One region of the Duganella zoogloeoides genome, then DNA from elsewhere that is predicted to be linked to it. Evidence: riboswitches for the same ligand, from Rfam matches in the RefSeq annotation. Region 1 holds a riboswitch; each other region holds the start of a gene.
The links. A riboswitch is a leader RNA that binds a small molecule or an ion and turns the genes downstream of it on or off. The one in region 1 is predicted to bind cobalamin.
Positions count from the first base shown of each region.

Region 2: linked by a shared signal. The riboswitch ahead of SR858_RS13255 (CbtB domain-containing protein) and the one ahead of SR858_RS01825 (TonB-dependent receptor domain-containing protein) in region 1 are both predicted to bind cobalamin.
Region 3: linked by a shared signal. The riboswitch ahead of SR858_RS16480 (TonB-dependent receptor) and the one ahead of SR858_RS01825 (TonB-dependent receptor domain-containing protein) in region 1 are both predicted to bind cobalamin.

Region 1 covers NZ_CP140152.1:398,183-406,049, forward strand. Annotated here, with positions in the region: gene SR858_RS01820 (FecCD family ABC transporter permease) at 1-476, opposite strand, end outside; gene SR858_RS01825 (TonB-dependent receptor domain-containing protein) at 583-2,433, opposite strand; cobalamin riboswitch at 2,520-2,737, opposite strand; gene SR858_RS01830 (histidine phosphatase family protein) at 2,859-3,422, opposite strand; gene SR858_RS01835 (adenosylcobinamide-GDP ribazoletransferase) at 3,427-4,209, opposite strand; gene cobT (nicotinate-nucleotide--dimethylbenzimidazole phosphoribosyltransferase) at 4,213-5,247, opposite strand; rRNA gene SR858_RS01845 (16S ribosomal RNA) at 5,677-7,205, shown strand; tRNA gene SR858_RS01850 (tRNA-Ile) at 7,283-7,359, shown strand; tRNA gene SR858_RS01855 (tRNA-Ala) at 7,371-7,446, shown strand; rRNA gene SR858_RS01860 (23S ribosomal RNA) at 7,668-7,867, shown strand, end outside.
Region 2 covers NZ_CP140152.1:2,992,151-3,000,017, forward strand. Annotated here, with positions in the region: gene SR858_RS13240 (cobaltochelatase subunit CobN) at 1-3,529, opposite strand, end outside; gene SR858_RS13245 ((2Fe-2S) ferredoxin domain-containing protein) at 3,526-3,858, opposite strand; gene SR858_RS13250 (CbtA family protein) at 3,874-4,668, opposite strand; gene SR858_RS13255 (CbtB domain-containing protein) at 4,659-4,868, opposite strand; cobalamin riboswitch at 5,000-5,206, opposite strand; gene SR858_RS13260 (GNAT family N-acetyltransferase) at 5,260-5,781, opposite strand; gene SR858_RS13265 (sensor domain-containing diguanylate cyclase) at 5,950-7,509, shown strand; gene SR858_RS13270 (ribonuclease T2 family protein) at 7,506-7,867, opposite strand, start outside.
Region 3 covers NZ_CP140152.1:3,755,719-3,763,585, forward strand. Annotated here, with positions in the region: gene SR858_RS16450 (LysR family transcriptional regulator) at 1-531, shown strand, start outside; gene SR858_RS16455 (hypothetical protein) at 485-889, opposite strand; gene SR858_RS16460 (mandelate racemase/muconate lactonizing enzyme family protein) at 947-2,113, opposite strand; gene SR858_RS16465 (LysR family transcriptional regulator) at 2,199-3,107, shown strand; gene SR858_RS16470 (MarR family winged helix-turn-helix transcriptional regulator) at 3,093-3,536, opposite strand; gene SR858_RS16475 (alpha/beta hydrolase family protein) at 3,533-4,405, opposite strand; cobalamin riboswitch at 4,498-4,741, shown strand; gene SR858_RS16480 (TonB-dependent receptor) at 4,901-7,000, shown strand; gene SR858_RS16485 (bifunctional aconitate hydratase 2/2-methylisocitrate dehydratase) at 7,075-7,867, opposite strand, start outside.

The sequences.
Region 1 (7,867 bases):
AGGGCGGTGCCGCCATCGGCTGCGGACCCGCCGCGCAAATCGCGCCGTGCCAGCAGGTACAGCAGCATGGAGACGGCCACCGCGCCGCCGAAGGCCGCCGCATCGACCATCCACGCCGCGCACATGAACATCAATGCCGCCAGCGCGCCGACCGAAGCGCCGGCAGAAATACCCAGCACATAAGGATCGGCCAGCGGGTTGCGCAGCAAGGCCTGCATCATCACGCCCGCCAGCGACAACGCCGCGCCGGTAATGAAAGCGGTGAGCGCACGATGCACGCGCAGGTCGAGCAGGGTGGCGGCCAGCGTCGACTTCTCGCCATGGAGCAGATTGGCTATCGCCGCCGGCATATCGGCAAGCGGCACCTCAACCGACCCGGTCATCCCCGAAAACACCAGTCCCGCCAGCGCGAACAGCGCCAGGCCGCCCAACACCACGGCGGCGCGCTGCTGCAACTTGCGAGAAAAATCAGCCATTTACTCTTTCCTAAAATTCGGGGTCAGTGCCGACATTTAGACACAGGCTCTGCAATGATAAAGCAGAGGTCGTGTCCGAATGTCGGCACTGACCCCGAAGTGGGGATTACTTGTAGCCGTAGCGGATGCCGGCAAAGACTTTGGCGCCCGGGGTATTGTAGTAGCGGGCCAGGTCGTATTGTTTGTCGCCGATGTTATTCCAGCGTACCAGAGCGGACCAGTCACGGGTGAAGGCATACATGGCGTACAGGTTTACCAGGCCGTAGCCGCCCAGGCGGACGGTGTTGGCGGCGTTTTCGAAGCGGGCGCTCGACAGCTCCACTTCCACGCCCGCTTTCAGGGCGCCGGTGCCGTAATCGGCGGTGATGTTGGCGTGGCGCTTGGCGCGGCGGATCAGGCGTTTGCCGGTGGTGTCGTCCTGCGGCTCTCGCAGGTCGGCGTTGGCGCCCAGGTTGACGCCCATCACGCGCGTCGCGGCCGACAGGGTGATGCCTTCCAGCGTGGCGCGGTTGACGTTGTAGGCGCAGCCGCTGGTGTAGCCGCCACCGAACGGGCACGGATTGGTGTTAACCAGCATGTCGGTCAGCCGATTGCGGTAGTAGCCGGCGCTCATCGCGTTGACACCGTCGTCGTAGCGCAGGCCCACTTCGGCGTTGCGGCCTTTTTCCGGCCGGTTGGCGGCGTTGCCATAGTTCGGGAAGTACAACTCGTTGTAGGTCGGCGCGCGGAAGCTGCTGCCATAGCTGGCGGTGACGCGCAGCGCCCGGGTGAACTGGTAGCCATAGCCGATGGCGCCGGTGTTCTTGTTACCGTAAACCGAATTGTCGCGCCGTGCGCTGGCGCTGAGCAGGTGCGCGCCACGGCGGGCGTTGTACGACGCCGCGAACGAATTGGTGTTGCGGTCGCGGTTCATGGCGGCCGCGCCGTTGGTGTCCACTTCTTCCTTGCGGTGCTCGTACAGCAGTTGCAGCGTGTCGCCGCCGATCGTCACGTCGTTTTGCCAGGTGATGAAGCTTTGTTCGGTATCGATACGGGTGTAGCCGGCAGCGGTGGCGTTAATGTAGTTGGCGCCCTTGTCGCGGGTTTCGGAATACTGCAGCAGGCTGCGCCACGATGGCAGCAGCTGCGCCCTGGCGAATACGCTGGCGGTGTCGATGGTGTTCTCGCTACGCGTGTCGTAGCTGGACAAGCCCGAATCGTATTGCGCATCGAGGCGGCTATGCAGGAACAGCGCGCCTGCTTCCACGCCCTTGGCCAGTTGCAAGCCGAATTGGCCGGAGACGTTTTCCTTGTCGTAGCCGTCGTCGTCCGGATTGTACGAGGACAGGCCGGGACGGGTGGTGGAGAAGCCATCCGACTTTTCCTTGCCGGCGCTGATGGCGTAGCTGAAGCTGTGCTCACCGCCGGTGCTGCCGGACACCGTGGCATCGGCTTCGCGCGTGTTATCGCTGCCGTAGCCGGCGAAACCGGTGACGGCCGGCGTGCCCTGGCCCTTTTTGGTAAAGATCTGGATCACGCCGCCGATGGCGTCCGCGCCGTACAGGGAACTCAAGGGGCCATAGACGATTTCGATGCGGTCGATGGCGGTGAGCGGAATCGCGCTCCAGTTGGCGGCGCCCGTCGTCGATGATCCGATGCGCACGCCATCGACCAGCACGATGCTCTGGTTGCTGTTGGCGCCGCGTATATAGACGTTCGACGAGCTGCCTGCGCCGCCGTTGCGCGTGACCTCGATGCCGCGCTGGCGCTTGAGCAGATCGATGATGGAGCCCGCGCCCGTCCGGGCGATCTGTTCGGCGTCGATGATGGTGCTGTCGCTGATGACGTCGGCCAGCGCTTGCGGCGTGCGGGTGGCCGTAACCAGTACCGTGGATGCAGGTTCTGCGTGAGCGTGGCAGGTGGCCAGGACGAAAGCGAAGGCGGGCAAGGGCAGCGCCGGGGTAAAGCGAAGGATCATGATTGCTGTTTCTGTAAAGGGCAACCGGCCAGCATCCCGCAGGCCAGATTGAACAGAAGCGCATGGCGGCGCGTGCGCCGGCTCGTGTGCTTCCACCAGGTTTGGCCGGTATCCGGGCTGACAAGCGGCCAATCCACCTTCCCATGCAGCGCACAGTGGTTGTCAGGACTGGGTTGTCGCCATAGGCGACGCTTGTTGACCGTTGCGGGGGCAGCACACGCAGGCCCGGTCGAGGGGGCTTCGTGTTTCCCGTTTAACTGCGCATCCGGACGGACGCGCGGGCACCAAAACCCGGGCATTATACGGCTTTGTGCCGTGTAGTCCCTCGCGCGCCCGATAAAGCCCTTGGCGCAAGGCGTGGCGACCAGGATAGGGGGGATGGTCGGCAAGAGTGGCTCCCCAGCCATCGAGCCATGACCGCGCGCTTACCTGGCAGAGCGGTGCGGCAGGATCAGCGCTTCGCCATATGGCAGACGGTGCGGCGCGCCGGCCGCTTGCAGCGCCATTGCCAGCGGCGCCAGGCCGGCGTGACAGGCGGCCAGCAACCGCATGGTGCCGGCGTGGCAGACCACGATCGCTGCGCCGTCTGTGCTGTCATCGAGATGGCGCGGCAGGTCGGCATAGAAGGCGGCAACGCGTTCAGCCATCTGCAGCACGCTCTCGCCATTGCCGGGGCGGTAGTTGGCCAGGTCGGCGGTCCATGCATCGACGCCTGCGCGGGGAATGCTGTCCCACGGCTGCATCTCCCAGTCGCCAAAATCCATTTCCATCAGCCGCGCATCGAACACGGGGGCAGGCGTCAGGCGCATCGCCAGCGCCGCGCAGCGTTGCAGAGGACTGGAAAACAGCGGCAGTCCGGCCGGCACCTGGGGCAGCAATGCGGCGACGGCCTGCTCCAGGTGTCCGGGCGCCACTGCCAGGTCGGTGCGGCCGTAGCACATGCCCGGCGCGACGTCTGGCTGCGGGTGGCGGATCAGGACCAGCCGCATGGTGCTAAAAGAACTGGCCGCTGGTATGCAGGCCGGCCAGCACGCACAGGTAGAACATCACTTCCGTCACCTGCTGCACGGCGCCCAGGCAGTCGCCCGTGTAGCCGCCGATGCGGCGCACGAATTTGCGGGCCAGCCAGATGGTGGCCACCAGCGCGCAAGCCACGCCGGACAGCAGCATGGTCCACGACAGCCAGTTCAGCCAGATCAGCAGCAGTGCCGGCGCCAGCGCGGTTACGGCGGCAATGGCAAATTCCGGCGTCGCCATTTTCTGCGCCAGCGGCTTGGCCTTGCCCTCGGCGCGCGCGTAGTCGAGGCGCCAGATCAGCGCCGTGGCCATCAGGCGCGACATCGGGTGCGCGAACAGCAGAGCGGCAATTGCGCCATACGGCGGCAGCATGGTCAGGGTCGCGCACTTGAGCAGCAGCAGGCAGAAGATACCGATCGCGCCGTAGGCGCCGATGCGCGAATCCTTCATGATCTCGAGCACGCGTTCACCGGTCATGCCGCCACCGAAACCGTCGCAGGTATCGGCAAAGCCGTCTTCATGAAACGCGCCGGTGACATAGATGCCGGCTGCCGTGGATAAAATGGCGGCAATCGCCGGCGGGAAAAGCTTAAAGGCGATCGTGTAGACGACACCTGTGATCAGGGCCACCACCACGCCGACGAGCGGAAAGTAGCGCGAAGCCTGGTTCAGCCACGCCGGATCGAATCCCACCCAGCGCGGGATCGGCAGCCGGGTAAAGAACTGCAAGGCGGTGAAGAACAGGCGGAGCTGGTGCATGGGTTAATCCGCCTTGGCGCTGACTTGCGCCGATTCGAACGTGGCCATGCGATTGAGGAAATTGACGGCTGCATGCAGCAGCGGCAGCGCCAGCGCGCAGCCGGTGCCTTCGCCCAGGCGCAGGCCCAGCGACAACAGCGGCTTGGCATCGAGCGCCGCCAGCATTTGGCGGTGGCCTTGTTCGTCGGAGCAGTGGGCGAACACGCAGTAGTCGAGGATGGCCGGTTGCAGCCGTGCGGCCACCAGCAGCGCACTGGTGACGATGAAGCCGTCGATCAGCAGCACCTTGCGCAGTGCTGCCGCCTTGAGCATGGCGCCAGCCATCATGGCGATTTCCAGGCCGCCGAACGTGGCCAGCACGTCGAGCGGCTCATTGACCGAGGCATGGCGGGCCACTGCCGCCTCGATCACGCGCTGCTTGTGCAGTACTCCTGTGGGCGACAGGCCGGTGCCGGCGCCCACGCATTGAGCAACCGGGATGCCGGTGAGTTTGTGCATCAGGGCCGCCGCTGCCGTGGTATTACCGATACCCATTTCACCGAAGCCGACCACATTGCCTTCCAGTTCAGCGGCCAGCGCCATGCCGGCGGCCAGCGCGGCGTGGCAGGTGGCGCGGCTCATGGCCGGCTCCTGGGCAAAATTGTGGGTGCCATTGGCCAGCTTGCGGTCGACCAAACCGTCACGCGGACCGAAGGCGTGGTTGACGCCGGCGTCGATCACTTGCAACGGGCAGTTGTTTTGTTCGGCGAACACATTGATGGCCGCGCCGCCGGCCAGGAAGTTCTCCACCATTTGCCACGTCACGTCCTGCGGATAGGCGGAAATGCCCTCCGTCACCACGCCATGGTCCGCTGCGAACACCAGGATGGCGGGTGAGCGCACGGCGATGTCGCGCGTGTTCTGGATCAGTCCCAGCTGTTTCGCCAGCGATTCCAGCACGCCCAGGCTTCCCAACGGCTTGGTCTTGTTATTAATGGCCTGATCGAGCAGGTCCGACAGGGCATCATCGGCGGTAGGGGAAATAGCAGGAATGAACATATTCTTGTTTATATAAGGAAGAGAGGACCGTTGCTACGATATCACAGAGAATAACGGCCACCCCCTTGCCAGCCCGGATACTCTGCGATATAGTTCTGTCCCTCGCAGAACACTGTGTCAAACACAGAGTGAAACGAGAAAAAAGAAAGTTGACGAGATAAAAGAAACACTTCATAATCTCGCTTCTTCGCTGACAGACAAAACGCTTTGTTGGCAAGCAGTACCGAATAAGTTCTTTAAAAATTAACAGTCGATAAGTGTGGACGTTTGATGACAGTGCACACGCTGCTTGCAGCGTGATACTTAAATTATCAAATGTTCACAAGAAGTAATGAAATAGGCGCTATGAAAATAGTGGCCTGTCAGTATTTTGAGTGAGCGACCCCTTAGCAATAAGGGTGACACGAAAGTGTCAAATAAACAGAGATTAAACTGAAGAGTTTGATCCTGGCTCAGATTGAACGCTGGCGGCATGCCTTACACATGCAAGTCGAACGGCAGCGCGGGGCAACCTGGCGGCGAGTGGCGAACGGGTGAGTAATATATCGGAACGTACCCTGGAGTGGGGGATAACGTAGCGAAAGTTACGCTAATACCGCATACGATCTAAGGATGAAAGTGGGGGATCGCAAGACCTCATGCTCCTGGAGCGGCCGATATCTGATTAGCTAGTTGGTAGGGTAAAAGCCTACCAAGGCATCGATCAGTAGCTGGTCTGAGAGGACGACCAGCCACACTGGAACTGAGACACGGTCCAGACTCCTACGGGAGGCAGCAGTGGGGAATTTTGGACAATGGGCGCAAGCCTGATCCAGCAATGCCGCGTGAGTGAAGAAGGCCTTCGGGTTGTAAAGCTCTTTTGTCAGGGAAGAAACGGGTTTTTCTAATACAGAGATCTAATGACGGTACCTGAAGAATAAGCACCGGCTAACTACGTGCCAGCAGCCGCGGTAATACGTAGGGTGCAAGCGTTAATCGGAATTACTGGGCGTAAAGCGTGCGCAGGCGGTTTTGTAAGACTGTCGTGAAATCCCCGGGCTCAACCTGGGAATGGCGATGGTGACTGCAAGGCTAGAGTTTGGCAGAGGGGGGTAGAATTCCACGTGTAGCAGTGAAATGCGTAGATATGTGGAGGAACACCGATGGCGAAGGCAGCCCCCTGGGTCAAAACTGACGCTCATGCACGAAAGCGTGGGGAGCAAACAGGATTAGATACCCTGGTAGTCCACGCCCTAAACGATGTCTACTAGTTGTCGGGTTTTAATTAACTTGGTAACGCAGCTAACGCGTGAAGTAGACCGCCTGGGGAGTACGGTCGCAAGATTAAAACTCAAAGGAATTGACGGGGACCCGCACAAGCGGTGGATGATGTGGATTAATTCGATGCAACGCGAAAAACCTTACCTACCCTTGACATGGCAGAAATCCTCGAGAGATTGAGGAGTGCTCGAAAGAGAATCTGCACACAGGTGCTGCATGGCTGTCGTCAGCTCGTGTCGTGAGATGTTGGGTTAAGTCCCGCAACGAGCGCAACCCTTGTCATTAGTTGCTACGAAAGAGCACTCTAATGAGACTGCCGGTGACAAACCGGAGGAAGGTGGGGATGACGTCAAGTCCTCATGGCCCTTATGGGTAGGGCTTCACACGTCATACAATGGTACATACAGAGGGCCGCCAACCCGCGAGGGGGAGCTAATCCCAGAAAGTGTATCGTAGTCCGGATTGTAGTCTGCAACTCGACTGCATGAAGTTGGAATCGCTAGTAATCGCGGATCAGCATGTCGCGGTGAATACGTTCCCGGGTCTTGTACACACCGCCCGTCACACCATGGGAGCGGGTTTTACCAGAAGTAGGTAGCTTAACCGCAAGGAGGGCGCTTACCACGGTAGGATTCGTGACTGGGGTGAAGTCGTAACAAGGTAGCCGTATCGGAAGGTGCGGCTGGATCACCTCCTTTCTAGAGTAGCACTGGTCAGTAATGACTCCTCATCAAGCGTTCACACTTATCGACTGTCAATTAGAAGAACAGCATTTGGGGCTGTAGCTCAGCTGGTTAGAGCACCGTGTTGATAACGCGGGGGTCGTTGGTTCGAGTCCAACCAGCCCTACCAGTCTTACCCATGGGGGATTAGCTCAGCTGGGAGAGCACCTGCTTTGCAAGCAGGGGGTCGTCGGTTCGATCCCGTCATCCTCCACCAAGAGTTCAAACGTAAATCAAAGCGATTTAGGTTTGGTCTTTTAGAGACCAAGTGCTGTATGTTCTTTAACAATCTGGAAGAAGTAAGTAGATTTTTATGTGTCGTGTTACGCTAAAACGTAATGCGATGGGTAATGATTGTATGTATCAACAAACGCAACAACGTAGTACTTCTTATTCCTATAAACGCTCCTTGTTTAGTCGCAGGGGCTAACGTTATAGGGACAAGTGAATAAGTGCACATGGTGGATGCCTTGGCGATTACAGGCGATGAAGGACGTAGTAGCTTGCGATAAGCTGCGGGGAGCTAGCAAACAAGCTTTGATCCGCAGATTTCCGAATGGGGAAACCCACCCTTTACAGGGTATTGCATACTGAATACATAGGTATGCAAGGCGAACGCGGCGAACTGAAACATCTAA
Region 2 (7,867 bases), 2.6 Mb from region 1:
CGCCATCGGCTTCCCAGTTGCGGTGCTGGATCAGCGGCAGCACGCCAGCGCCGTACGCGCCCGGCTTGGCGCCGAAGATACGGTAGGCAGCGCGCGTTTCCGCCTCACCCTGCGCCACGCCGTCGGTCATCAGGCCGGCCAGTTCGGCCAGGTAGTGCTTGCGCACGAAGTTGTGCGTGAGCGGTTCGTCAAGCTGGATCACCTGGTTGACGGCGTCGTCCACAAGGTCGATCAGCTGCGGGAAGGCGTCGCGGAAAAAGCCGCTGATGCGGGTGGTGACGTCGATGCGCGGGCGTTTCAGTTCGTCGAGCGGAATCACTTCCACCCCGCTTACCTGGCGGCTTTCGGCACGCCACACCGGGCGCACGCCCAACAGCGCCAGGATCTGCGCGACATCGTCGCCGTGGGTGCGCATGGCGCTGGTGCCCCAGATGCTGATTGCCACGCTTTCCGGGTATTTACCGGTCTCGCGCTGGTAACGCTCCAGCACTTCGCGCGCCAGCTGCTGCCCCACGCGCCAGGCCGATTGCGACGGCACGCTGCGCGGATCAACCGAATAGAAATTGCGGCCGGTGGGCAGGATGTGCGCCATGCCGCGCGTGGGCGAACCACTGGGGCCGGCCGGCACGTAGCCGCCTGACAGGCCGTGCAGCAGGTTGTCGATTTCGTCGGTGGCGCGGGTCAGATTCGGCACCAGGTCGGTGCAGGCGAATGCCAGGATCTTGCGCAAGCCATCGAAACGCGCAGTGCCGGACGACTTCACCGGCGCCGGCGCCGCAGGTTTGACAGCGGCCACTTTGGCACGCGGCTTACCCATCTGCGACAGCACATTGGCGGTGGCTTTCAATGCAGGCTGCAAAAGCGGTGCAGCCGGCGTGGCGGTATTGAGTCCGGCAAACACCGCAGCGAGCACGCCGTCGATGCGCGCGGCGTCGTAATCGGCCTCGCCCAGCGCCGTGAACAGGCGCGCGCACAGCAGGTCCACCGCTTCCAGCGCATTGGCGCGCGAGACCACGGCGCGGCCCGAGATGCGGGCCAGCGCCGGATCGACGTTCAGGCGCCGGCCCTGCTGGTCGAGCAGCATGTCCATGTTCAGGCCGAACAAACCGGCGATTTCCGCTTGCAGCCCCGGGATATCGAGGTTGGGCAGGCGCGTAAGCGAGACCAGCATGTCGGGCATTTGCGCGTCGTCCGGGCGGCGGCCCAGGATATGCAACCCGTCGCGGATCTGCGCCGAACCGAGTTCGCACAGGTAGCCGTCGAGATCCTCGATCAGGTGGGCGACGTCGGAGCCGCCCATGGCCGACAGCGCGGCCGGCAGTTCGCCGTCGCGTGCGTGATCATGGTCATGATCGTGGCCGTGGCCATGATGATGGTCGTGACCGTGATCGTGATGATGCCCATGATCGTGCCCGTGTTTGTGCCCATGATCGTGGTCGTGATGTCCGTGCGCGTGCCCGTGGCCGTGACCATCCCCATGATCGTGGTCGTGGTCGTGGTCATGATGCAGCAACCGCATCTGCAAATCCGCATCGAGGTTGGTCTGCTTGACCAGTTCCCAGATCTGCTGCTGCAACAACGGCAGCTTGGCGGGATCGAGCACTTCGACCTGGTAGTACTCGTCCACCAGTTGCGTCAGCTGCGCCAGCGCGCCGTAGGTATCGGCCGTGGTCATCGGCGGCGTCAGGTGATCGACCACCACCGCGTGCCCGCGGCGCTTCGCTTGTGAGCCTTCGCCCGGATCGTTGATGATGAACGGATAGAACAGCGGCAAGTCGCCCAGCAGCGCGTCGGGGAAGCACTCTTCCGACAATCCGACGCCCTTCCCCGGCAGCCACTCCATGGTGCCGTGCTTGCCCACGTGGACGATGGCGTCCGCCTGCCACACGTCGCGCAGCCAGCGGTACAGGGCATAGTAATGGTGGGTGGGCGGCAGGTCGGGCTGGTGGTAGATCGCGTCCGGGTCCATGCCGTAGCCGCGCGGCGGTTGCAGCGCGACGAAAGCGTTACCGAGCTCGATGCCGGCCAGCGCCACGTGGCCTTCGTGCACATAGGCCTCGCCGGGAGCGGCGCCCCACTGCCTGGTCATCTTGTCCTGCATGGTCTGCGGCATCTCGTCGAACCACTGCTGGTACTGGGCTGCAGGCACCCGGCCGATGGCGCCGCGCATCTGTTCTGCGGTCAGGTAGATATTGTCGTACGAGCAGCGCGCCACCAGGTCGTGGATCAGCGCGGTGCCGCTTTCCGGCAGGTCGCCGATCACGTAACCGGCCTGCTTCATCGATTCGAGGATGCGCATCAGCGAAGCTGGCGCATCGAGCCCCACGGCGTTGCCGATCTGCGACGCCTTGCTGCTGGAATTGGTAAACATGAAGGCCACGCGCTTCTCCGCGTTGGGCACGCGCTTGAGGCGTGCCGCGCGCCAGGCGATGCCGGCGATGCGCGCCACGCGGTCGGGCAGCGGATCATATTCGACCGCGTCGCCCGGCATGCCGGCGCTGCGCGCCTTGAACGACAGCGGCACCGTGATGATGCGGCCGTCGAACTCCGGCAGTACCACGTTCATTGCCGCGTCGAGCGGGTTGAGGCCTCGCGCGGACTGCTCCCACTGCGGCAGGGTCATGCCGCTGGTGATCGCTTGCAGCACCGGCACATCGAGTTGCTCCAGCACGCCCACCGACCAGCCGGCCGGCGTTGGGCCACCCGGCGTGATCTCGCCCATGGCGAACGACGTGGTGTTGATCAGGACATCGACGTGGGCGCGGGTCACAGCGCCTTCAACGCTGCCGAAGTAGCGCAAGGCGTCGGGCAGCTTGCCGTTACCGTCGCTGGCGCCGGCCCGCAGCGACGCGGTAAACACCGGCAGCACATTCATGCCGCGCGCTTCGAGGGCGTTCAGCAGCGCGTCGATGAAACGCGTGTTACCGCTCATCCAGTGGGCGCGGTAGAACACGATGCCCACGCTGGGGCGCTGCGGATCGGCCAGCGCCTGCCACGCGGCCAGGTCGGCGCCAGGCGCCAGGTCCGGGTGATAAATGCCATGATCGGGCAACGCGAGCGCCGGCTCGAAACCGAAGCCGGTCAGCAGCAAATGGTCGGAGAGGAAACGCAGCAGGTGCGCCAGGTTGGCGCTGCCGCCGGCCCGGAAGTACTGCAAAGTCATATCCAGCACGTCGGAACGGACGGTAGATACGGCGGCCAGTTCGGGATCGGGCTCGCCGGTACCGCTGACGACGATCAGGTGCCGGCCGTGGCGCCGCGCATGCTCGACCAGGTCCGAAAAGCCGGGTACGCCGCCCAGGCGGCCCAGCACCCGCACCACGATCACGCGCGCTGCGCGCAGTTCGCCGTCGAGCAGTTGTGCCAGCGTGGATTCTTCACCGAGCGCCTGCAGGTTCACACCCATCACGGGGCCGAAGCCTTCGGGCATTTGAGCCTGTGCCTGGTGCAGCACGGTCAGGTCGTTGGAGGCGTGAGTGAGCAGCGCGAGATCAGACTCACTGCGGCGCAAATTTAAAGATTCGGTCATTTCGGTCCAGGTTCGCAGGTGTCGCCCACGCCCAGGCGGTGGAAGACCAGGTCGGATACTTCGCGTCCGCCCAGCAGATGTTCGTGGACGATGCGCTCGGCGTTGGCTTCATTCACGCGCTGGTACCACACGCCTTCCGGATACACGACCACCACCGGCCCCTCGAAGCGGCACGCCACCATGCAATGGGTGCGGGTACGCTTGACGGCCAGCTCGGGATAGTCGTCGATCACCTTGCCCATGTGTTCGAACACGGCCTGTGCGCGGCCTTCTTTCGGCTCGCAGCGCGGACCGACGCACATGAAGATGTGGCGGTGGTGGGTTCTCATGGAATCGGCACGCTATCAGGCGAATTTTTTGTAGAAATAGCCGGTCAACCCGCCGAGGGCCAGCCAGAACACGGCATTGGCCAGCGCGGTGGCGATGATGAATGAGCCAACCAGTTCGGCCGGCGCGGCCATCGAGTGCACCGGCGGCTGTGGCGCGCCCACCAGGTGCGGCACGAACAGCAGCGCCACGGCGCCCACCTTGAACCACACGTTGCGGCTCCAGACCAGCACGCCGAGCGCGACGGCGGTGGAGAACGCGGTGCAGATCCACCAGGCCTGGCGTGCCGACACCGGCGCGGCCAAGGTGCCCGGCAATTCGGGCGGCAGGCCAAGCGACGGCGCGATGAAGAACACGGCGTAAGCGGCCGCGCCCCACAGCATGCCGCTGCGCCACGTCACCGCACCGCCGCGCAGGCAGATCATGGCAGCCAGCAGCAGCGCGTAGCCGACACCCATGCTGACATCGGCCAGCGCCGTGTAGGCGGTGCGCTCGAAACCGTCTTCCGGCTCCCAGCCGCCATGGCTATGGACTTCTTCCGTCGCACCATGACCATCGTGGCCATGCGCGTGCGGCGCCACATCGGCGGCATGGGCATGTTCGGCGGGGGCAGGAGCAGATTCAGATGCAGGAGCGGCCTCCTGCGCCTTTTCAAAGACCTCGGCCTGCTGAATGATGGGAATCACTTGCAGGTGCTGCACACCGGTCAGCAGCAAGCCGGCGACGATGCCGGCGGCGGCAGCCGTGCGCACGATGCCGTTGAAAATGCCGGCCGGCGCCCTGGCGCCATTGCTGGCGCGGCTTAGTGGCACGGGAAGCCCGCCGAGTGGCGGCTGTCGTGGGCGGCATTGTGCAGCGCTTCCATCGACGCGAAACCGGCGCCGAACAGCAGCACGGCGCCAAGTCCGGCGGCGCACAGCGCGGGGATCATTTTTTCGCGCAGGGTGACGAGGCCGTTTTCAGCTTCGTTCGAAACTTCGGCTTGACCGGAGACGACTGGGGTGACGGGCATGATCTTCCTTCCAGGGTGCGTGGATACGTGGAAGTACGCGGAGGAAGAATAGCGGGGAAGCGGCCGGGGATGCATCGGAACGGATGAACAGGGCGGCGCAGCACTCACCCGTATCGCCCTCCGCAATACAAACGTGTTGACGGCTACTGGCTGGTTTCCGGGCTGACGAGTGGATTGCTCCTGGCAGTGCGCCTTCCCATGCTTGCGCACAGTGGCTGTTGCACTTCCTTGGCCTCGACTACCGTTGCGGGGGCAGCGCCGGCATGGCCCTGGTCGGGCGCACCGGCTTCCCATTTAAATATGCGGAACCGGATTTAACCCGATGTCCGCGCATACCAGAAGCTTGACTACCGGCGAAGTATAGGGGCGGCACAGGGGAATTGCAAGGCGTTCAGCCGTCCACCGGTGCGGCGGGCGTGGGCAAAATCAGCTGGTAAAACGCCAGGTCCAGCCAGCGCCCGAACTTGAAGGCCGCATGGCGCACGGTGCCGGCGTGGACGAAACCGAGTTGCTCGTGCAGGGCGATGCTGGCGCGGTTGTCGGCGTCGATGCCGCCAACGATGGTATGCAGGTTGGCCTGCCCTGCTGCCGCGATCACCTGCTCCAGCAGCGCGCGGCCCAGGCCCTTGCCGCGCTGGTCGCCGCGCACATACACCGAATGCTCGACCGCGTACTTGTTGGCCGGGTAGCCACGGAAGGCGCCATAGCTGGCAAAACCGAGCAGCGTGCCGCTCGCGTCTTCATAACCGATCACCGGGTAGCCGCCCGCGCGCTTGGCCGCGAACCATTTGTTCATGGTGTCCAGCGTGCGCGGATGGTATTCGTACAGCGCCGTCGAATTGGCGATGGCGTCGTTGAAGATATCGAGGATAGCTTGCGCGTGGCGTTCTTCGGTACAGCTGACGAGGTGCATGGTTGCTCCGTAAAAGATAGCCGACATGATAGTCGAAAATCCCGCAGATACAACGCTACCGGCCCGATCGGCTACGTAGCTTCACTTATTTTCTTGCTATTGAGACACAAATTTTACCTGCTGCTGTAACATCGCAGGCAGCCCTTTATCATCAGAACCAGAAGAACCATGCGCGCACCCTCGATCCGATCCCGCCTGCTGTACCTCGTGGTGGCGTGCATCGTGCCGGCATCGCTGATGGCGATCCTGCTGATCGCTTACGATTACACGCAGGCGCGCGCCGCCTTCATCACCGGCGCCATGGCCACCGCGCGCGCCAATGCGACCGACGTGGACAAGGAGTTCGCCACCGTGGAGGCGGCGCTGCGCGCATTGGCCACCTCGCCCGACCTGGCGCGCAACGACCTGGCCGCATTCTACGCGCAGGCGCGCGGCCTGGCGGCCGCCCAGAACATGCTCAACATCGTGCTGGAAAATGCCGGCGGCCAGCAACTGCTCAACACCTTTGTGCCATACGGCGCCGCACTGCCGCCGTCCAAGGTGGGGCCGGCGCTGCGCCACATCCAGCAGCACGAGGCGACGGCGATATCGAACCTGTTCGTGGCCGCCGTCTCGCAGCGCCACGTGGCGTCGATCGGCATACCGGTGCGGTACCCGGCGGACCGGCCGGACACCGTGGGAGCGCTCAGCGCCTCCGTCACGGTGGAGCGCTTCAACGCCCTGCTGGCCCAGCAAAGCTATCCGCAGCACTGGATCACCAGCATTCTCGATCGCGAAGGCATCGTGGTCGCACGCAGCCAGGACATGCAGCGCTTTGTCGGCCACCAGGCGCTGCCCGAAGTGATGAAGCGCATGCACGAAGGTTTCGAAGGCGCGATCGAAACCAGCACTCTCGATGGCAAACCGATCCTGGCCGTGATGACACGCGCGGGCGCTTCCGGCTGGACGGTAGGCATCGGCATTCCGCTCGAAGTGCTGAACGCGGAACTCAATCGCAAGCTATGGCTGCTGGTACTGGTGACCGTCGTCATGCTGGTGGCAAGCCTGCTCACTGCCTGGCGCATCGGCAACCGCATCACGCAGTCGATCGGCGCGCTGGTGGCGCCGGCCATGGCGCTGGGGCGCGGCGAACCGGTGGTCGCAGCCAGATACGGTCTGCGCGAGGCCAACGAGGTGGGCAACGCGCTGGTCGATGCGGCGCGCATGCACGCGCTGGCGCGCCACCAGGCCACGCACGATCCGCTCACCGGCCTGGCCAACCGCGCCATGTTTTCCGAGTTCCTGGAGCGGCAGGTGGAATTGTGCGCGCGCTCGGGCGCGCCCTTGTCCCTGCTCTACCTGGACCTCGACCGCTTCAAGCATATCAACGACACCTACGGTCACGGCGCCGGCGACGTGCTGCTCACCGGCGCCGCTGCGCGCCTGGGCGCGGAACTGCGCAAGTCGGACCTGGCGGCGCGCCTGGGCGGCGACGAATTCGCCGTGGTACTAGTGGGCAGCGACGCTGCCGATACCGCGCTCGTGGTGGCAAAACTGGAAACCAGCCTGGGCCTGCCGCACCGCATCGAAGGACACGACCTGGTGGCCGGTGCCAGCATCGGCGTGGCGATGCTGCAGGCGCCGGGTAATACGCCGCGCAAGCCGGTCACCGCCGCGGAACTGGTGGCCGACGCCGACGACGCCATGTACCGGCGCAAGGCCGCACGCAAGCTCGCCGTGCAGAGTTAATTTGGTCCGGCCGCTTCGATGTAGATCTCGTCGGCACAGCCCTGCACCCGCGCCGGCGCCGGCTGGGCGTTGCCCACCATGGCCGCCAGGTCGCGGTCGGTGCCGAATTCCAGCGGCAGCGACACCCGGATCTCCTGCAGGTACTTGCGCTGGCTGCACACCAGCGTCAGACTGGCGGCTACCTTCTCGCCATGGCGCGCTTTCACGCGTGCGAAAAAGTCGTCCACCCGGATGCTCTTGCCGGTGCTGCCCAGGATGATTTTGCCCACTTCCGAATCGTTGACCACCCGCACCGCCGATACGGCCTTGATGAAGTAGTCGTCCGGGCCCAGTTCCTGGCACTTGCCATGCTTGTTCC
Region 3 (7,867 bases), 3.0 Mb from region 1:
GTGGGGTCGCCCGGTTATTTCGCGCGGCGCCCGGCGCCGCAGGTGCCGAGCGACCTGACCGAGCACAACTGCATCAATATGCGCCTGCCCACCCACGGCGCGATCTATACCTGGGAATTCGCCAAGGATGGCCGCGAGGTCAAGGTCAAGGTGGACGGGCAACTGGTGTTCAACAACCTGGCGCTGCGCATCCAGTCCGCGCTCGACGGCCTGGGCCTGGCTTACATTCCCGAAGACCAGGTGCAGCCGCACATCGACGCCGGCCGGCTGGTGCGGGTGCTGGACGACTGGTGCCCCGCCTGCCCCGGCTACCGCCTGCCCCGGCTACCGCCTGTATTACCCGAGCCGGCGCCACCCGTCGGCCGCGTTTACCCTGTTCCTCGACGCGGTGCGCTACCAGCCCTAGCGGGACGCTTGCGACCGATAAAGGCCAGCACCAGCAGCAAGGCCATGGCCAGCAAGCTGGCGGAACAGGCCAGCTGGGTTAATGTGAAGCACCGGAGCTGGCGGCGTCATCGGCGCACCGTTTGATCAGCTCCTTGTACAACTGGGGTTCGCTGGCTTCGAGCTGCTTGAGAGCATCGACCGCCGTGTGCAGCACGGTGTTTGCTTGGGTCTTCTTGATTTCGTTGATGTCCTCTACCGCCTTTTTCACCTTCTTGAGTACATCGGCATCGACCGCCTGCTGTTCCGCCAGCTTGATGACCAGCTCGTTGAGCCAGCCTATCTGCTTGCCATAACTGGCCACCTCCGACACCACCCGCTTCTCGATCCCGGCATCGCCGGCGAAATTGAAGGTGGGAGAAAACCACGGCAAACTGATGCGCTGCATAACGTCGCCCGACAGCGGCAGCTTGAACAGCCAGAACGGATCGAATTCGGTAGCCATGATTCCTCCACGGGTAGAGGACGCCGGGCGGCGCCTTCCGTCCAGTGTAGCCATCGGTCATACCGCCAATTTGACCATTTCGCGATACAGGTCGGCCTTGCCCTCGAAACCGATGCCGGGCAATTCCGGCAGCACGATGTGGCCGTTATCGACGGTCACGCCGTCGGGGAAGCCGCCATAGGGCTGGAACAGGTCGGGATACGACTCGTTGCCGCCCAGCCCCAGGCCGGCCGCGATGTTGAGCGACATCTGGTGGCCGCCGTGCGGGATGCAGCGCTTGGGCGACCAGCCGTGTTCGCGCAGCATGTCGAGCGTGCGCAGGTACTCGACCAGGCCGTAACTGAGCGCGCAGTCGAATTGCAGCCAGTCGCGGTCGGCGCGCATGCCGCCATAGCGGATCAGGTTGCGCGCATCCTGCATCGAAAACAGGTCTTCGCCGGTGGCCATCGGGTTCTTGTAGTAATTGCGCAGCGTGGCCTGCAGTTCGAAGTCGAGCGGATCGCCTGGCTCTTCGTACCAGAACAGGTCGTACTGCGACAGCGCCTTGGCGTACTTCACCGCCGTGTCGAGGTCGAAGCGGCCGTTGGCGTCCACCGCCAGTTTCTGGCCGTCCTGCAGCACGCTCAGCACCGAGTCGATGCGGCGCAGGTCTTCGTCGAGATCGGCGCCGCCGATTTTCTTTTTCACCACCGTGTAGCCGCGGTCAATGTAGCTGCGCATCTCGTCCTTGAGCTTGCCGTGATCCTGGCCCGGGTAGTAATAGCCGCCGGCCGCATACACGAAAATCTTGCGGTCAGCCTGGCCGTTGCCGTAGCGGTCGGCCAGCAGCTGGAACAGCGGCTTGCCTTCGATCTTGGCCACCGCATCCCACACCGCCATGTCGATGGTGCCGATCGCCACCGAGCGCTCGCCGTGGCCGCCCGGCTTTTCGTTGGTGAACATGCAGTTCCAGATTTTATGGGGATCGAGATTGGTGCCGGCATCGTCCACCAGGCTGGCCGGGTCGGCTTCCAGGATGCGCGGAATGAAGCGTTCGCGCATCAGGGTGCCCTGGCCGTAGCGGCCGTTGGAATTGAAACCGTAGCCGATCACCGGCTTGCCGTCGCGGATGACGTCGGTCACCACGGCCACCAGGCTCAGGGTCATCTTGCTGAAGTCGATGTAGGCGTTGCGGATCGGGGAGCTGATCGGAACGGTTTTTTCGCGGATTTCTACGATTTTCATGCGGTTCTCCTGTCAAAGTGCGATCAGTCTACTCTTGACTTACACTGGTAAAATTCACCTGAATTGAAACCTTTATTCACTTTAAATGAAAACCGACACCGCCCCCGACCTGACCTTTTTCGTGCTGCTGGCCAAGCTGGGCAGCATGAGCGCCACCGCCCGCGAGCTGGGCGTGACGCCCCCTGCCGTCACCAAGCGTTTGAGCCTGATGGAGCAGCGCCTCGGGGTGCGCCTGGTCAACCGCACCACCCGCCGCATCAGCCTGACCAACGAGGGTGAGTCGTACCTGGCGCAGGCCTCGCACATCCTGCACCAGATCCGCGAGATGGAGGAGTCGGTCGCCAGCGGGCGCGCCGCGCCCAAGGGTCTGCTGCGGGTAAACGCCACGCCGGGCTTCGGCCGCACGCGCATCGCGCCCATCGTCTCGCGCTTTGCCCATGCCTACCCGGAAGTGGAAGTGGAGCTGCACCTGACCGACCGTCCCATCAGCCTGGTGGAAGAAGCGTACGACCTGGCGATCCGCTTCGGCGAGCTGCCCGACACGCGCCTCACCGCCCGCAAGCTGATGGCCAACCGGCGCTTTCTATGCGCGTCGCCCGGCTACATCAAAAAAGCGGGCGAGCCGCACACGCCGGCCGAACTGCACCGCCACCGCTGCATCCTGCATCGCCAGAACGACGACGTGTACGGCACCTGGCGCCTGCAAAAGGGCAAGGTGGAAGAACTGGTGAAGGTGCGCGGCGCCGTCTCCAGCAACGACGGCGACATCGTCATGCTGTGGGCGCTGGCCGGCCACGGCATCGTTCAGCGCTCCGAGTGGGATGCCGCCAGGTACCTGGCCAGCGGGCGCCTGCGGCAGGTAATGCGCGACTACACCCTGCCCGACGCCGACCTGTACCTGTATTACCTCAGCCGCCAGAACCAGCCGGCCAAGGTGCGCGCATTCATCGACTTCATCGCCGGCGAATTCGAGCAGGCATCAAACTTCGCCTGATGCCTCGAGCTGCGCAACGTGAGCCAGCCAGCGGGCCACGGTGTCCAGTTCGGCTGCGGAGAAGCCGTCCGCCAGCCGCACATTGAGTTCCTTGAGCACGGCGCCGGCCTGCACGCTGGCTTGCGCGCCGGCGGCAGTCAGTTGCAGGCGCGTGAGCCGGCCATCGCGCGCATCGCTCACGCGCTCCACCAGCAAAGCCGCTTCCATGCGCTTGGACAGGTTGGTCACTGCCGCCGGCGCCACGGCCAGCGCGGTCGCAATCTCGCCCACCGTGGCCTGGTTGCGCGAGGCCAGGAAGAACAGCAAGCCCGCCTGCGCCGAACTGGCACCGTCCCACGCCTGCGGCCGTGTCTCGACCCAACGCTGCAAGGCGCGCTGCGCGCGGTTGAGCAGGAACACCAGGCGCGGCCTGGCGCGCTGCGCGCTCATGACGCTTCCTTCGGCGCGGTCGCCTTGTCGCGCAGCCAGTCCACGACCCGTGGCCACAGCAGCGCGCCGACGCGCTGGCGGAAAAACCCCATGTGACCGATGGCGGCCAGGCCGGCATCGCGTGGCGCGATCTGGCGCCGCGCCACGCTGGCATTGACCAGCGGCGCCACCAGCATGCCGATGGCATGCGGATTGGCCCACGGATCGTCCGCAAAGCCCAGCACCAGCAGCGGAGTGCGCACGCGCGCCATGCGCGCCTGCGCATCCATTGCCGGGTCGTCGAAAAAATAGCGGGGCAGCGCAGTCCAGCGGCTCCATTGGCGCATCACGCCGGCGGGCAGATCCTCGCCCAGTCCCAGTTTGCGCGCGGGCATATAACCGTAAATGGTGGTGAGCAGAGGCGTAAGCACCCGCATCACGAGCCCGATGCGCAACCGCTCGGCCAGCCCGGTCACGGTGGCCGTCACGCCCGCGTGGGAGGCCACCAGCACCGCGCCGTGCAGCAGGTTTGTCGTGCTGTTCAGGGCCAGCGCGTGGCCGCCCAGGCTGTGGCCCACAGCCAGCAGCGGCAGTTCAGCAAACCGCGCGGCGGCCCAGCGCGTGACGGCGCCCACGTCATCCTCGAGCCAGTCGGCCATGGTGATGTCCATGCCCCGCAGACTGGCCGGGCGCGAACGGCCGATGCCGCGATAGTCGTAGGTCACCACGTGAAAGCCGGCTGCGGCCAGGTGGCGCGCGAACGGCTCGTAATAGCGCTGGGCGATGCCGGTGCCGGGGTGAATCAGCACCACGGCGACAGGCGCGGTGCTGGTCCACACGCTGGCGGCGATGGTTTGCCGGTTGGGCAGGACGATGATGACGGATTCCATGAAATTCCATTTTCGTTAACGTGTTAACGTGTTAACGACTTTATAGCATGGTTTGACCGACTTGCTGAAATTGCCATGAGCACCGGCACCCGGTATCATGGCGCAGTTTTGGTGCTCGCGGTCGTCATCGGCCGCAGTTAAACGGGAAACACGCGTCGGGAGGCCGGCGGTAAACGTGTGCTGTCCCCGCAACGGTAAAACAGGCGCCAGCGCGTTGTCACGATGCGCCGGCAGGTCAGCTCAATAGTCCACTGTGCAGCGAGGTTACCCTCGGCATGGGAAGGCGGGGTGATTTGTCCTGTTAGCCCGGATACCGGCCAGGACGGATGGAAGCAAGCGGCCGGGACCTGTCGTATTGGCGGAGCATGCCATGCCGGCGCGGTAAAACGCGCCGGGCGCTCGCATCGCCCGCCCTGGCTGCATTGCTTCTTTTTATTCGGCCCACTGAGGATGGGTCGAAGAAAAGACCGCAATCCGGTCACCACCCGCTAGCCAATGAAAACCACACCACGCATCCCCCACCCACTGCGGCTGCTGCCGGCTATGCTGTTGGCCGCCCTGCCCGCGCTAGCCCATGCCATCGCCGACGACAACCAGCCCGTCCAGCCAGTGCAGCAAATTGAAGTCTCGGCCAGCCTGATCCCGCTCGGCGTGGCCGATTCCGCCAACCAGGGCACGGTCACCGCCAAGCAGCTGGAAAATCGCCCGCTGCTGCGCACCGGCGAACTGCTCGAAGCGGTGCCGGGCCTGATCGTCACCCAGCATGCCGGCGACGGCAAGGCCAACCAGTATTTTGCGCGCGGCTTCAATCTCGATCACGGCACCGACTTCCGCACCACTGTGATGGGCATGCCGGTCAACCTGCCCACCAACGCCCACGGCCAGGGCTACTCGGACCTGAACTTCGTGATCCCGGAACTGATCAGCACCATCCAGTACAAAAAGGGCACTTATTATGCCGAGGAAGGCGATTTTTCCGCCGCCGGCGCCGCCGCTTTCGACTACGTTAAACAGCTCGATCAAGGCTTGCTGAGCGTGGAAGCGGGCCAGCACCGTTTTCACCGCGCACTGGTGGCCAACTCCACGCCGCTGGCCGGCGGCGCCCTGCTCTACGCGCTCGAGCGCGCCGGCCAGGACGGCCCGTGGGATACGCCCGAAGATTACCAGCGCACCAACGGCGTGCTGTCATATAGCTGGTCGCGCGGCGACGACGATGTGCGCGTGACCGCCATGGGCATGCACTCGTCGTGGAACTCCACCGACCAGGTGCCGCAGCGTGCGCTGGACGCCGGCCTGATCGGCCGCTACGGCGCGCTCGACCCCAGCGACGGCGGCGAGACCTCGCGTTACAGCCTGTCGGGCGACTGGACCCGCCAGTACGCCGACGGCCATGGCCATGTCGGCGCCTACTTCATCAAGTCGCGCCTGGACCTGTACAGCAATTTCACATATGTGCTGGACGACCCCGAACACGGCGACCAGTACCAACAGGCCGAGAGCCGGCAAATCCTGGGCCTGAACGCCGAGCGCACCTGGCAGCACAAGCTGGGACCTTTCGCGTCGGAGACCGCCATCGGCGTGCAGCTGCGCCAGGACCGCCTGTCTCCGGTGGGCCTGTACCTGAGCGAGCAAAAGCGCCGCCTGTCCACCGTGCGCGAGGATGAAGTAAAAGAGCGCAGCGGCGCGCTGTACGCGTCCAACAGCACCACGTGGGCGCCATGGCTGCGCACCGTGGCCGGCGTGCGCGCCGACCGCTACAGCTTTGACGTGGACAGCGATAACGCTGCCAACTCGGGCAAGGTCGACGCCAGCATCAACAGCCCGAAATTCACCGCCATTTTCACACCGGGCAAACACGCCGAGGTGTACCTGAACTGGGGCCGTGGCTTCCACAGCAACGACGCGCGCGGCATCACCGGCACCGTCGATCCCAGGACCGGCCTGGCGGTGGACGCCGACGGCGCCGCCATCGAACGCGCCACGCCGCTGGTCAAGGCCACCGGCAAGGAAGCGGGCCTGCGCCTGGTGGGCCTGGTACCAGGCCTGCAAACCACCCTCGCCGCGTGGCAGCTCGACCTCGATTCGGAACTGATCTTCATCGGCGACGCCGGTACCACCGAAGCGGGCCGTCCCAGCCGCCGCCACGGCGTGGAGCTGACCAATTTCTACTCGCCGGCCAAGGACTGGATCATCGACGCCAACCTGGCCTGGTCGCACGCGCGCTTCCGCGATCACGATCCGGCCGGCGACTTCATCCCCGGCTCGATCAGCCGCACCGCATCCGTCGGCGTATCGGGCGAAGCGGGTCCATGGTCGGGCGGCATGCGGCTGCGCTACTTCGGCCCGCGCGCGCTGGTGGAGGACGACTCGGTGCGTTCGCCGTCGTCCACGCTGGTTAACATGAAGCTCGGCTACCAGCTGGCGGCCAACCTGAAGCTGACGGTGGAGGTACTCAACCTGCTGAACCGGCGCGTGAGCGACATCGATTACTACTACGAATCGCAACTGCCGGGCGAGGCGGCGCCGGTCGCAGATATTCATACCCATCCGGGCGAGATGCGCACGCTGCGGGCAGGACTGGCATGGCGGTTTTAGCAACCAGCCATAAAAAAGCCCCAACCAGCCAGTGAAGGCGGGTTGGGGCTTTTAGCTGATACGGAAACCGGGGCTTAAGCCACCTTCACCGTATCGGCCACCGCGCTGAATTCCTCGATCTTGTCGAAGTTCATGTAGCGGTAGATGTCGGCCGAATTCGCGTCGAGCACGCCGGTGTGCAGCATGTACTCTTCGCGGGTCGGGATGCGGCCCAGCAGCGAACACACCGAGGCCAGTTCGGCCGAACCGAGGTACACATTGGTTTCGATACCGAGGCGGTTCGGGAAGTTGCGCGTCGACGTCGACATCACGGTGGCGCCCTTGCGGATCTGCGCCTGGTTACCCATGCACAGCGAGCAGCCCGGCATTTCCATGCGCGCGCCGGTGCGGCCCAGGGTGCCGTAGTGGCCTTCGGTGGTCAGCACCTGCTGGTCCATCTTGGTCGGCGGCGCGATCCACAGGCGTACCGGGATGTCCGATTTGCCTTCCAGGACTTTCGAGGCGGCGCGGAAGTGGCCGATGTTGGTCATGCACGAACCGACGAACACGTCGTCGATCTTGGCACCGGCCACGTCCGACAGCGTCTTCACGTCGTCGGGGTCGTTCGGGCAGGCCACGATCGGCTCATGGATGTCGGCCAGGTCGATCTCGATGACGGCAGCGTATTCGGCGTCGGCGTCCGGCGCCAGCAGTTCCGGCTTGTCCAGCCAGGCTTGCATAGCCTTGATGCGGCGCTCCAGCGTGCGCTGGTCGAGGTAGCCGTTGGCGATCATCCACTTCATCAAGGTGATGTTCGAGGTCATGTACTCGATGATCGGCTCTTTATCGAGGTGTACGGTGCAGCCGGCAGCGGAGCGCTCGGCCGAC